One region of the Aliivibrio friggae genome, then DNA from elsewhere that is predicted to be linked to it. Evidence: predicted binding sites of a transcription regulator. Region 1 holds the regulator's gene; the other holds the start of a gene.
What was found. Region 1 encodes PurR, which represses purine synthesis genes. Its sites were predicted from a motif close to TNANGNAAACGTTTNCNTNA; they were not measured.
Positions count from the first base shown of each region.

Region 2: a site for PurR is predicted at 5,052-5,071, ahead of AC2INI_RS03780 (NCS2 family permease). Genes of this name have one in related genera too.

Region 1 covers NZ_CM170648.1:1,817,466-1,824,977, forward strand. The annotation lists gene AC2INI_RS08415 (ECF-type riboflavin transporter substrate-binding protein) at 1-202, opposite strand, end outside; tRNA gene AC2INI_RS08420 (tRNA-Leu) at 475-561, opposite strand; tRNA gene AC2INI_RS08425 (tRNA-Cys) at 671-744, opposite strand; tRNA gene AC2INI_RS08430 (tRNA-Leu) at 830-916, opposite strand; tRNA gene AC2INI_RS08435 (tRNA-Gly) at 1,025-1,100, opposite strand; tRNA gene AC2INI_RS08440 (tRNA-Cys) at 1,117-1,190, opposite strand; gene rluF (23S rRNA pseudouridine(2604) synthase RluF) at 1,319-2,263, opposite strand; gene AC2INI_RS08450 (hypothetical protein) at 2,397-3,854, opposite strand; gene torR (two-component system response regulator TorR) at 4,032-4,730, opposite strand; gene torD (molecular chaperone TorD) at 4,967-5,614, shown strand; gene purR (HTH-type transcriptional repressor PurR) at 5,909-6,916, shown strand; cyclic di-GMP riboswitch class I at 7,077-7,160, shown strand; gene AC2INI_RS08470 (TfoX/Sxy family DNA transformation protein) at 7,287-7,512, shown strand, end outside.
Region 2 covers NZ_CM170648.1:806,070-813,581, reverse strand. The annotation lists gene AC2INI_RS03800 (glutamate-5-semialdehyde dehydrogenase) at 1-558, opposite strand, end outside; gene proB (glutamate 5-kinase) at 574-1,683, opposite strand; gene frsA (esterase FrsA) at 1,850-3,094, opposite strand; gene gpt (xanthine phosphoribosyltransferase) at 3,238-3,696, opposite strand; gene AC2INI_RS03780 (NCS2 family permease) at 3,734-5,026, opposite strand; gene AC2INI_RS03775 (aminoacyl-histidine dipeptidase) at 5,853-7,307, shown strand; gene alr (alanine racemase) at 7,415-7,512, opposite strand, start outside.

The DNA of each region.
Region 1 (7,512 bases):
AATCCGTTACCCAGTGACCAATAAATCCAACAAGGAACCCTACTATCGGCCCGTACAGTACTGAAAATAAAGCAAGTACAGCCATAGCTGGTTTTAGCGTGGTATTAGCAAAGACTGGGATACCAAACATTGGTAGGCCACCGATACCATATAGAGCGGCACCAATAGCGATAACAACAACGGTTTTAGCAGAAAGGTTCATAATGTTAGCCTTGAAGCATTAATAAGATAAACAACTAGAAAGGCGCGCATTATACAGTAAGTTCGGCGGTTTGGAAATGTTTACATCTAGACGTCTACTAGCAATATAAGTCAGCTACTGCTTTGATAATAATACCAATGTGATTAATTCAATGATCCATTTTTAAGCAAAAAATCACTACAGATAATTATTGAACTTGGGGTTACAGTAGAAAATATGACTTAGCAGAAAGGAAAAAAGGCTCATCATTTCTGATGAGCCTTTTTAATTGATGGTGCCCCGGGCCGGACTTGAACCGGCACAGCGCGAACGCCGAGGGATTTTAAATCCCTTGTGTCTACCAATTCCACCACCAGGGCACGCAATTTCTTGCGATGCTTCTAACCATGTTCTCAATAAATGAGAAGGTTGACACCATCTTTCATCACCGTAATAACAGTAATGTTTAATTCTTATTGTTAAAGTAAGTGGAGGCGCCTCCCGGAGTCGAACCGAGGTCCACGGATTTGCAATCCGCTGCATAGCCACTCTGCCAAGGCGCCATATATACTTTCACACTTATCTTTATTAGTTCGTTAGTGAACTACACTTCTCATCATTCAAATTTACACTTGAATGATAAATAGATGGTGCCCCGGGCCGGACTTGAACCGGCACAGCGCGAACGCCGAGGGATTTTAAATCCCTTGTGTCTACCAATTCCACCACCAGGGCACGCAATTCTTTATTGCGATGCTCCTAACCAATGTGTTCTAAAAAGAACGGTTAGACACCATCTTTAAAACAGTCTGCCAATGTTACGTGACTGCCTTTTACAAAATATGGAGCGACACACGAGGCTCGAACTCGTGACCTCAACCTTGGCAAGGTTGCGCTCTACCAGCTGAGCTAGTGTCGCATAAATCACTAAGAAATGGAGGCGCCTCCCGGAGTCGAACCGAGGTCCACGGATTTGCAATCCGCTGCATAGCCACTCTGCCAAGGCGCCATCTCTCTTACGGGGCTTAATGTAACCGATTTAAAAAAAGTGTCAAACAAAAATTTGCATTTGACACTCTGTTTGTAGACTTTATCGCCAAATAACTTAAAAAACAGTTAAGATGTTGAAAAAACGGTCTATTTCGGACGCCAAACTTTAATTTCTGACTGTGGCTTACCTTGCTCTTTACGATCATTTCTTCGTTTAGGCGCAGAATTACCAAATCGTTCTTCTTTTGCTTTTTCACGACGCTTTTCATTAAACGTATTGTTCGAATGATGATTACGTCCTGAACTTGCTTTTTTAATTACTCGTACTTTGCCATCGATCTCTTGAACTTTACGAGAAGCTTCTTCCGTCTTACTAGATGAACCAATCATATTATTAATTTGGTCCATTTCATCTGCACTCAAGTAACGCCATTCACCTGATGCTAATTTGCCAAGATCAATATTCATAATACGCACACGCTTTAGCTTAAATACTTCATAGTCTAAGTATTCACACATGCGGCGGATCTGACGATTAAGTCCCTGTGTTAAGGTAATACGAAAAACAAAACGAGATTCTTGTTCAATCTTACACGGTAAGGTAACCGTATCTAGAATAGGTACACCCGCCGCCATCTTAGTTAAGAATTCATCAGTGATCGGTTTATCAACGCGTACTACATATTCTTTTTCGTGCGCATTACCTGCACGAAGAATTTTATTTACAATATCGCCATCACTGGTTAAAAAGATCAAGCCATCTGAAGGTTTATCTAAACGACCAATTGGAAAGATACGTTGTTCATGATTAATATAATCAACGATATTGCCTTCAACATGACGCTCAGTCGTACATGTAATCCCTACGGGTTTATTAAATGCAATATAAATACGATCTTGTTTCTCTTTTAATGGTTTTCCATCAACCAGAACTTCATCACCTTCAGCTACTTTTGTTCCCATTTCAGGGACTTTGCCGTTAATTGTAATACGTTGTTGGTCAATAAGCTTATCTGCTTCTCTTCGTGAGCAATAACCCGTGTCACTAATGAATTTATTTAAACGGGTTAATTTAGGTTCTGGTGATGTCATGATGTACCTCAAAAAAGTGAACAGCCGAAGTGTAGCAGAAACGGATAAATATCCAATAAAAAAGCACCCTAAACCAATGCATAGGGTGCTTTCGCTGTCATAGACGCTGACGAACTGTCAGTTATATCTACAATTACTTAGTCTCTACCTTTGCCTCAACAACGTCAGTAGTCACTGGATCCGCTTTAACCAATTCAGTTTTAGCAACAGTAGTCTCTTCTACGATGCTTTCTTGAGCTTCTGCGATAGGTTCAGCAGCTACTGGAGCCTCTTCGACTACTGCCGTTTCTTCTGATGCTTGCTCTTCCGGTTGATTGTTTTCTGCAACTGCCGCTTGTTCCGCATTTTCTTCCGCTGTGGCTGGCTCTGCAGTTATTGCCTCTTTCTTTGCTTTTTCTGCCGCTTCTTTCTCTTTATAAGAAGCAATCACACCATTCAAATTATTAATTAAGTTATCATTTCGCTCAAGTTGTTGTGTCAGTACAACCACTTGTTTTTGAACATTAGCACGATCGCCAGTTTGCTTTTCAACTGTCACTTCCAGTGTTTTGATTTGCACCTGAAGCTCTTTGATTTTATCTTCTAGATCAGCCGTATTATTAATCTCATGCATTTGCTGTACTGAAACCAAAACCGCCTCAGTCTGCATTCTTAATGGTTGGTTACGGTAATCATCACCATTAATTGCTTGTGAAATAGATAATAATTTATTTTCAAACTCTAATACTGGTTGCTCAAATTGGCCATTTTTAACTGCTTTCAGTAATTTCACTTCAGCTGCCATGTTTTTTAAATGATCAAGTTGAAAACGTGTTTTAGCAACAACATCAACAATTAATGCTTTATCACGATTGTTTGCTTGTACTGCTTTTTTAGCTTTATCTAATTCCGCTTTAGCTTGGCCATAGCTAATTGGTGCAATGGCCTTAAATCCCTTACGAGATAAGTCAGAAAACTCTTTTTCCAGTGGCTCAACATGAATTTTTAATGTTGTTTTAATCTCTGTAACTTTTGCATTGGTTAGAAATGATGCTTGCTTAGTTTGAGCTTCAGCAATATCGTTTTCAACCACAGTTACAAAGAGTGCTTTATACTGAGTGTTTAGGCTTGAAAACTCTTGTGAGTAATACTTTTTAGCATCAATCTCAATCAAATATGCCATCTGTGCAATAGCATCAGACAATACGACATCTGCCGTTGCTTTATAACGTTTAAGTTTCGAAAGTTCACTATCGGCAACTGCAACTAAAGACATGTACTTTGCAGCATAAGAACCCGAAGAGAACATTGAGTACTCTTCATTAATTAGCCCTGGCTCTTTTTCAATTTCTAAAAAGATCTCTTTTGCTTCAGCCCACTCTTCCATCATTGTCGCGTATGCGGCTTCTGAATAAATTGAAAAAGAGTCTACAGAATCAAAAGTTGTTTTATCTAATGAATATTGTTTCTGAAGCGCATCAAATGTTGATACTGATTGTACTTTGTCATTTTGCTCAGTTACAGCCACTGCTGACTCACCACCAGTACTCTGACAGCCAACCACACCGACTAACGCAGAGGCAATCATTGCCATTTTAAAAAATTGTTTCATCACTAACCCATAATAATTATTTTTGAATAGACATCACATAACATAGTAGTACAAACAAAAATTAAAGACAGCTTTTCTTATGTATGAGGCGAAATCAGTATTGACATTGATATAACAACAAAAAAAGCCACTCAATTTTGAGTGGCTTTCTGTATTATCTATCGCAGTTTATGAAAATTAATCTCCTGCGAACATATAACCTTCACCGTGTACAGTGACAAAAATTTGAGGATTTTTTGGATCCACTTCCATTTTTGCTCGCATTCTACGGATCAGTACATCAATCGTTCTATCATTTGGGGCATCTACGCGATGACTGATCATATTCAAAATACGTTCACGTGATAGAACCGTATTTGGGTATGAAGACAGAGCAACCAATAATTCATATTCTGCTTTCGTGAGTTTTACTGGCTCGCCATTATTTGACAAAGCACGACGTTGGATATCAAAAGTCCACTCACCAAAGCGAACAATACTCGACTCATCCACTTCAACAGGTTCATTGACTAACGACATACGCCAAAATAAATTTTTCACTCGTACTAATAGCTCACGTAATTCAACAGGCTTAGTAACATAATCATCAGCCCCCATTTCTAGACCAACAATGCGGTCAATACTATCTGTTCGTCCTGTAACAAGAATAATACCAATATTCGACTGACTGCGTAATTCACGCGCCAACAATAAACCATCCTCTCCTGGTAGGTTTATATCAAGCATAATTAAATCAACTTTTTGTTCAGCCAAAATAGTTCGCATTTCTGCCCCTGTTTCAGCCTCGCTCACTTGATATCCCTCGGCTTCAAAATAGCCTACAAGTTTAGAGCGAGTTACCACTTCGTCTTCAACAACTAAAATGTGATAGCTCATAATCTTCTCTTTTTTATGGTTATTAGGATGGTTCTTATCTTATTCTATTCATATTTTGTAATAATGCCAATTCTCAATTGATATTTCTGTATTTTAATTGATTCAAGACAATTCTTAATAAAAATCGAACATTAATCTTTACTCATATATTTATACACCCTGTTAATGAGAGGTGCTATTCCTTTTCATACTTATCCAGTACAATTCTTAAATAAACTTTTTGGAGTAAAAGATAAATGAACGAATTAACAGCATTTAATGAACAACGCGCTGAAATTTACTGGTGGCTTTCAAGCTTATTAGCTAATGAACTAACAACTGAGCAGCTTGAGCAGTACAACAGTTTTGAAGTACGTACTTTTTTAGCAAGCTTGGCTGAAACTCCAACGTTAGCGACATCGATGAATGCTTTAATTGAAAAACTAAATCAATTACAAAGCCGCGAAGACGTGCAACTTGAGCTATCTGCTGATTTCTGTCAAGCCTTTCTAGGCTCGGATAAAAACAGTGCTCTGCCTTACGCGTCGATATATTTAGACAAGGCAGGCATCCTAAATGGCAAGCCAGCTCAAGATATGCGAGATCTACTTTCAAAATATGACATTGCACAAAAGTCTGAGTTTAACGAACCTGCTGACCATATTGCTATTGAATTAGATTTTCTTGGTAACTTAATTGCCATGACAAATCAGCAATCATCTGAAGAAGATTTTGAAACTTACATGAATGCTCAACTAACGTTTATCAACGAACAATTACTTTCATGGGTTCCAAGATTTAGTCAAATATGTAAAGAAAGAGATGAGTTTGGTTTTTATGCTTCTGTTACCGACTTTTTAGTTGCGTTCTTACGATTAGATGCGACTTTCCTTACCGGTGAGTAATATAAATGCTAAAATTGATGCAATAAACTAACAAGTCCGTGATGTAAATCAGATTACAACCAAAATTTATTAAATCAATAATTGTTTGCACTATGCTTTACCTATAAAATGTGAACGCAAACGATAAAATTTGAAAACTAAATGAAAACCGCATTTTTGGCGGTTTTTTTTATTTATACCTTTTTATTTATACCTAGACTTAGGGCCTATTTATCTTCCATCAGTTCTTTACAGATCAAAACTCATTTTTGTTGGAAGATAAATAGCCCCTTAATAATCATTTAAGGCTTTTATATGGCTACTATTAAAGACGTTGCAAAACTTGCTTCGGTTTCAACCACCACGGTATCGCACGTAATTAACAAGACACGCTTTGTCGCAGAAGCAACTCAAAAGCGTGTATGGGAAGCAGTTGAAGAACTTAACTATGCACCAAGTGCTGTTGCTCGTAGTTTAAAGTGCAATACGACACGTACTATTGGTATGCTAGTAACTCAATCATTTAACCCATTTTTTGCTGAAGTAATGCATGGGGTTGAAAACTACTGCTACAAACAAGGTTACACACTATTTATGTGTAATACCGAGGGCGATTTAGATAAACAAAAACATTACCTTCGTATGCTTTCTGAAAAACGAGTAGATGGCTTATTGGTTATGTGTTCAGATCTTAATGAACAATTATTAGCACTACTTGAAAAGAATACCGAGTTACCAATGGTAATTATGGACTGGGGCCCTGATAGTCCACACACAGATAAAATCATTGATAACTCTGAAAAAGGTGGCTATTTAGCAACAAAACATTTGATCGAAAATGGCCATACTCAAATTGCTTGTATTACAGGTCAAGCTGAAAAAACCACATGTAAAGAACGTGTTCATGGTTTTCAACGCGCTCATGAAGAAGCTAACTTGCCATTTAAATCAGAATGGATATTAGAAGGTGACTTTGAATGCGCTTCTGCATCAAAAGCGATTGATAAGCTATTAGCCATGCAAGAGCGTCCAACTGCTTTATTTTGTTTTAACGATATAATGGCTCTGGCTGCAATCAGTCGAATTAAGCAATCTGGTTTGCGAGTGCCTGAAGATATTTCTGTTATTGGCTACGATAATATAGAACTTTCAGCTTACTTCTCACCACCGCTAACGACGATCCACCAACCTAAACGTCGTGTAGGAAAAACTGCGGTAGAGATATTATTAGAGCGAATTAAGGATAAACATCACGAACGTCGTGTTTTTGAAATGCAGCCAGAGGTTGTTTCTCGCAGTAGTGTTCTTAATCGTTTAAAATAATAATTACAATTCTTTTTATATCAAAAACTTATTTATTTCTCTTTTTTATTTAAAACTTGAACAGAGATAACAAAAAAACAACGCCATTATGTGAACCAAGATCACATAATGGCGTTTTTTGCTATAACACACCTTATTGATTGCTATATCATCAATAGTGTCACGAACATGGCAAACTATGCGAAAGTATAGGACGCAAAGCTTCCGGCCTACGTATTATATATAAGGTAGCGGGGTTGCCGACGGCGAGTATTCTGTCAATCGTTGTTAATTTTTACGTTAAAATAACAATGATTTCTTTTAAGCTTGCTACTATTTCCTCGGGCTCAGTTGTTTAGTGACATAGACTTACTAACCGAGAATTATTGCAATGGATAAACCAATACTAAAAGAATCACTTCGTTTACTTTCCTCTCTTGGGAAGATCTCTTCGCGTTCAATGTTTGGTGGCTTTGGTGTCTTTATAGATGACACTATGTTTGCCCTTGTCGTTCAAGACAAACTGCATTTACGATCAAGCGAAGAAACGATTAATTTATTTAAAGAGCAAGGATTTGAACCTTACGTTTATAAAAAACGTGGTTTTCCAGTTGTTA
Region 2 (7,512 bases), 1.0 Mb from region 1:
AGAAACTAACTCACGATCAGGCTTTTCGATATATTGCACAGACGCCGCTGGTAATCCTGCTTTTTCAAGCGCAACTTGAATAACCTTAACCAACTCCATGTTAGAGAAGAAGGTTTCTTTACCACCACGTAAAATGCTCGCATTGCCTGTTTTTAAACATAATGAAGCAATATCAATAGTCACGTTTGGACGAGCTTCGTAAATAACGCCAATCACACCAATTGGCACGCGACGACGAGATAAAGACATCCCATTTTCTAATACTTTACTATCGATTTCACTACCAACAGGATCATTTAAATTAATCACATTACGAACATCATTAGCAATGCCAACTAAACGCTCTTCTGTCAGTAATAATCTGTCTTGCATCGCTGCTGAAATACCCGCTTCTACTGCGGCTTTAATATCTTTTGCATTTGCAGCAAGAATCGCTTCTTTATTTGCTTCAAGCTCGTCAGCAATAATAGCAAGCGCTCTGTTCTTTTGTGCTGTTGGAGCAACAGCCAAGTCAAATGCAGCGGCTTTTGCTGCCTGACCCATAGTTGTTAAATTCACAATATATCCTTATTACTAAATCAGTACTAAATCATCACGATGGATAGCTACAGGCCCATATTCGTAGCCCAATACTGCGTAAATATCCAGACTGTGCTTACCTAAAATCTTACTTAAATCTTCACTTGAATAGCGTGAAATACCACGAGCAATCAATTCGCCGTTTGTATTTACAATCTTAGCAACACCACCACGAACAAAATGACCCGCAACTTCAGTAATACCCTTACTTAATAAGCTACTGCCTTTTTGTTGAACAGCGTTAACAGCACCATCATCAATCACAATATGACCGTTAGACGCAGGCCCAGCTAAAATCCAACGCTTACGACTTTCAAGTGCACATTCAACAGGTAAGAACTTCGTTCCTTGTGGTTTTGAATGTATAACATCACTGATCACATTTTCTGCACTACCCGCTGCGATCACAACTTCGATACCTGCACGGCGAGCAATATCTGCCGCTTGCAGTTTCGTTGCCATACCACCAGTACCTAGCGTCGTTCCGCTACCACCGGCAATTTTTCGTAATGTTTCATCAATCGTATGAACTTCTTTGATCAACTCAGCTTTAGGATCTTTTCGTGGATCCGCCGTAAATAGTCCCGACTGATCGGTCAATAATAACAGCTTATCTGCTCCAGCAAGAATTCCGACTAATGCTGATAAATTATCATTATCGCCCACTTTAATTTCATTAGTTGCTACCGCATCATTCTCATTAACAATAGGCACAATGTTATTTTTGAGCAAAGCCGTTAGCATATCTCGCGCATTTAAGTAGCGTTCACGATCGTCTAAATCTGCGCGTGTCAGTAACATTTGCCCGACATCAACACCATAGATACCAAATAAACTCTGCCATGCTTGAATTAAGCAACTTTGACCAACAGCAGCCAGTAACTGCTTATTGGCCATGGTTTTGGGTAGTTCGGGGTAGTTAAGATGTTCACGACCAGCAGCAATCGCTCCAGATGTAACAACAATAACTTGGTGACCTAACTTTTTCAGATGCACACACTGGCGAACAAGTTCAACCATATGGGCTCTATCAAGTTTTAATGTGCCACCGGTGAGTACACTTGTACCAAGTTTAACGACTATGGTTTGAGATTGTGTATTCAATTCCCTACTACCTATTTATTAACTAATAATGTTTTAAATTACGATTTTTGTTCATCGTAATAATAATGGAAAAACTGCCCTATTTTTAGCAAGCAAATCAGAACAGTACAAGCTTAAAATAGCATTTAATAACATTTCACTTTAATAAGATGAATTTAAAGTCAGATTATTGCTTCATCTCCTCTTTTATCCACTCAATCATCTGATTTAACGCCTCTTCATAGCCACTATGCAAGGTCTTACTTTGTAGCTCAATGCCTTTACCATATTGACTAAATAAAGCGGCCAATTTGTTATCTGATTTAGGGGATACCGGATCCCCTTTTAAACCTATGGAAAGAATAGATACTGATGTTTTTCGTCCTCCAGAAAGAAAGCCTTGGTTCTTCAAAGACCATGCTTGCATCTGGCTAGTGAGACTATTGATATCAACGACTTTCTTTGCCAGTCGAGACGCTAATACATCTAAATACATCTTCGGCATTTTTTTCAATAGTCTAGAGTCTGACAATATATTATGGATAGGAGCACCCAATGCCACACACGCTTTTAATCTGCTTGGTTCTAAAAACGAGAGACGTAACGCGGCGTTACCACCGAAACGAAAACCCATCACAGCGGTATGAAAACGGTCAACCCATGGAATATTTGGTAAATGGTTCAATACGGCTTGATGTAAACAACTAGAGTCTTCCGTTAATGGCCAATGAGAACTGTGGCCAATTGATGGCATATCAAGAGTCAACATCGCCATATTATTTGGTGCAAGAAAATCACGATAAAGTCGCCACATATCGGTTTGTAATGAATCCATTCCACCACTGACAATGACAACTGGTAACGGCTTTTCTGTATTTGGTAAATGCAAATAACAAGTAATTTTCTTTCCTTCATAAGGCACTTGGATCTTCTCTATTCGATGAGAAGTTTCTTTCGCTGCCATATCATAAGCTTGATTTGCAAGAACCTGTGCTTGAGTCGCTAGGTTATCCCCTTTAATGTGTGGGTAGCCAGCAATACTAAAATATAAACTTGCTTTAAATAAAGACTCAGCAGCTTCATCGCCCTCTAATTCTGATGCTTTTTTTTGGTGATCCATTCCTGCATGGATCCACTCATAGGCCCAGTTTCCAGAGTGATAGCCACTGACGGTATCGAGCCATTCATCACGAGTACGATTTTTATCACTGTTGGCGATACGAGCAAGAACTGATTCTAATTCGATTGGTTCGACACCTTGCCAAATCCATTGAGGACGGCGAAGTTCACGATACCAACGTCGATCATCATCATTGGAAGACATTTGCTCCACACTACTTGGAAGATAAGGAACAAGACCTGACGTCTCTAGGGCTTGCTTTTGATTTTTAAATAATTTAACAGAGAGGTTTTCACTTTCAGGTTGAGTCATTCCAAACACCAGTAATACAAAGGTTGATGGCTATTACTATATACTGAAAGACAAATAAGAAATACGCAGAGCGCAATAAAATCAAATTCAAGGCAAAAAAAATGACCCTACTAAGAGAGTCATTTTTATCAATTTGATTTGAATTATTTTTTACAAATAGGATCTACGTATGTTACCGCCATATCCCATGGTTGTTCAATCCATGTATCTTGTGGGATATCAACAACATAAGCATCAACTAAATGAATGCCTGCTGGTTTAGCACATACTGTCACTAATTTACCTTTAGGGTACATTTCACGTAGTTTAACCGCTGTATCACCGCTATCAACAAGGTCATCAATGATGATAAAACCTTCACCATCACCTTCCATTGCTTTAACAACCGTCATATCACGCTGGTGATCATGATCGTAGCTTGAAATACAAACTGTATCAACATAACGAATATTCAACTCACGAGCTAAAATCGCAGCAGGCACTAAACCGCCACGGCTCACAGCCAAAATACCTTTCCATTGCTCGGCAGGAAGTAACTGTTCAGCAAGCTGACGAGTATACATCTGCATGTTATCCCAAGTGATTACAAATTTGTTAGCCATAATAGACAAAACCTCTAAAAAGCATAGCCGGTAGCGACTACGCCGTAAAAATAAATTTCAGCGTGAATAGTGCAGCAAGAACCCAAACACTGATATGAACATCACGACCTTTACCACTTAGCAACTTAATCGCAGCATAAGAGATAAAGCCTAGCGAAATTCCATCAGCAATAGAGAAGGTTAAAGGCATAAGTAAGCATACCACAACAACAGGGGCTGCTTCAGTAAGATCTCGCCAATCAATGCTCACAAGACCAGACATCATTAGAATTGCAACATAGAACAGTGCGCCAGCGGTTGCATAAGCAGGGACCATTCCTGCAAGTGGTGCAAAAAATAGAGCTAAAAGAAATAGGATACCAACTACAACTGCTGTTAAACCAGTACGGCCACCAGCTGCAACACCAGCAACACTTTCAATGTATGACGTAGTATTTGATGTACCTAATAAAGCACCTACTGACGTTGCCGTTGAGTCCGCTAATAATGCTTTATTTAGACGAGGGATATTACCGTCTTTATCCATAATTCCTGCTTTTTGAGAAACACCGACTAAAGTTCCTGCGGTATCAAACAAATCAACAAATAAGAAAGCAAACACAACCGTTAACATGCTCAATTCAAACGCACTAGAAAAGTCTAATTGTAAAAAAGTAGGTGCGATGCTTGGTGGCATTGACATAATACCGGCATATTGAACATCACCAAAAAGTAATGAAATAGCGGTTACTGCTAAGATAGCAATCATAACAGCTGCTTTATAGCCACGATGAACCAGTGCAATAGTCAAAAAGAAAGCTAAAGCGCCCATTGCTGCTGGAAAACTATTAATACTACCCATTGAAACTAATGTTGCAGGGTTATCAATCACGATACCTGAATTCTTCAATGCAATAAAAGCAAGAAATAAACCAATACCCGCAGAGATACCCGTTCGTAAAGAAAGAGGGATAGAGTTAATTATTAATTCTCTAATTTTAAAAAGACTTAATAGTATAAATAAGACACCAGACATAAATACAGCAGCTAGTGCAACCTGCCATGTATGGCCCATACCTAAAACAACGGTATAGGTGAAGAAGGCATTTAACCCCATACCAGGTGCTTGAGCTATTGGAAAGTTAGCAACAAACCCCATAATGAAACAACCAATTGCAGCAGCAATACAGGTTGCAACAAATACAGCGCCTTTATCCATTCCCGCATCAGCTAGAATTGCGGGATTAACGAAAATGACATAAGCCATGGTTAAAAAGGTAGTTAATCCTGCAATAACCTCAGTACGAAAATCCGTACCGTTTTCTTTTAGTTGAAACAGTTTCTCAAGCATTGGGGGTGTCCTAGTCTATTTTATGCAATTTAAACGTTTGCGTAATCGATTGGCTGAGGATTATAAAGAGGAATTATATGAATTTCTAGCGATAGTTACCCTTTTAATGAGTTAATGATAAATAAAGTGAAAGCACTATTTAGAATTAATACTACTAAATAATGTAAATCAACAAGTTATGAGAAATTAAAGAAATGGAATGCGGTGCGGTAATAATTTAAAAGCAAAAAAAACGCCACCCAAAAAATTTGGCTGGCGGAGAATTAAGTCACCCAAGATGGGTTTAATTGAATTCCAATTATAGGGGTATTACTTTACTGTATAAAACCGAGGTTTTATTAGTAACCAAAGCAAGCTGGGTATACGAATTGACTTGTATAAACAGAGCGTTGGTTCCAGAAACTTGAAGAGCTTAAAAAAGACATAACATCACCTTATCAATTGACAGTTAAAAACAAAATAATTGATCTCGGTTCCTTGGAGGCGATAAATCGGACTCATCCTTTGAGCATTTACATCTGCTGTATCAGCAGAGAAGACAACTATATCACTATGGAATAAAATTACAACAAAAACATGACCCAGCTCACAAAAAATATCAATTACCGCCCACTAAACCATCATATTGTGTAGTTTTATTACGTAACCGTTTGCTATTTAAAAATTTAAACTATTTACCTTTAAGTTCATAAAATCAGTATATGGATTTACGATATCAAACAGAGTAATTCGCTAGATTCATAGGTATACTTGTTTTAATTAATACCCAATAACTCAAATAAATAGAGCATTCCTAAATAAATAATGTTCTCAAAAGGAGATTCTTGTGTCTGAGATCAGTCAACTTACCCCTCAACCTCTTTGGCAGTTTTTCGATAAAATTTGCTCTATCCCTCACCCTTCTAAACATGAAGAAGCATTAGCTCAATACATCATTGAATGGGCAACAAGTGAAGGACTAGATGTTCGCCGTGATCCAACCGGCAATGTATTCATTAAAAAGCCAGCAACCGCAGGCATGGAAGATCGTAAAGGGGTTGTTCTTCAAGCTCATATCGACATGGTTCCACAAAAGAATGAAGACACTGATCATGACTTCACAAAAGATCCTATTCAGCCTTACATTGATGGCGAGTGGGTAACAGCGAAAGGAACGACACTTGGCGCTGACAACGGTATGGGTATGGCTTCTTGTCTAACTGTATTAGCTTCAAATGAGATCAAGCATGGTCCTCTTGAAGTTTTACTTACTATCGATGAAGAAGCGGGCATGACGGGTGCTTTCGGTTTAGAAGCAGGTTGGTTAGAAGGTGATATCCTTTTAAATACAGATTCTGAGCAAGAAGGTGAGATCTATATGGGTTGTGCTGGTGGTGCTGATGGTGCTATCAAACTGAATATCGAACGTGAAGCACTACCAACAGGTTATGTGACTCGTCAAATTACATTGAAAGGCCTAAAAGGCGGCCACTCTGGTTGTGATATTCACACTGGTCGTGGTAACGCAAACAAACTCTTAGGACGCTTCCTTGCTGGTCACGCTGTTGAACTTGATTTACGTCTTGTTGAGTTCCGTGGTGGTAGTTTACGTAACGCGATTCCTCGTGAAGCATTTGCAACCGTTGCCGTTCCTGCTGAGAACGAAGCAAAACTTGCCGAGCTATTCACGTTTTATACTGATTTGCTAAAAGCGGAACTAGGCCGAGTAGAAACAGGTATCGTGACCTTTAATGAAGCTGTTTCTGCAGATAAAAGTCTAACTTCATCGACTCAAGCACGCTTTATTGCAACATTGAATGCGTGTCCAAACGGTGTGATCCGTATGAGTGATGATATTGAAGGTGTGGTTGAAACATCTTTGAACGTTGGTGTTATTACGACAGATGAAGATTCTATTACTATTCTTTGTCTTATCCGTTCATTAATGGACTCGGGTCGTAGTATGGTTGAAGGTATGCTTTCTTCTGTTGCTGAATTAGCAGGCGCACAAGTCACCTTCTCTGGTACTTACCCTGGCTGGAAGCCTGATGCTGATTCTGAAATCATGCATGTTTTCCGTGATGTTTATGAAGGTATCTACGGAAATAAACCAAATATTATGGTTATTCACGCAGGTCTTGAGTGTGGTCTATTTAAGAAGCCTTATCCAGAAATGGATATGATTTCATTCGGTCCAACAATCAAATTCCCTCACTCTCCAGATGAGAAAGTGAAAATTGATACGGTTGCTCTTTATTGGGAGCAAATGGTAGCTATCTTAGAGAACATTCCTAAGAAATAATCCATTACTTGTTAATAAAAAACGGTCAGCATATGCTGACCGTTTTTATTTATATTAATACAATTAATGAACCAATCCCAGTAATTAGCTAATTACTGGGATTGGTATTAAAAATAAACTTTTGGATTAGTTGCGCCCCAGATAACGTATAGTTCAGGCATACTGCGACTGCTAAATGCTTCCATTTCTTTAGTTTCAATCGTCT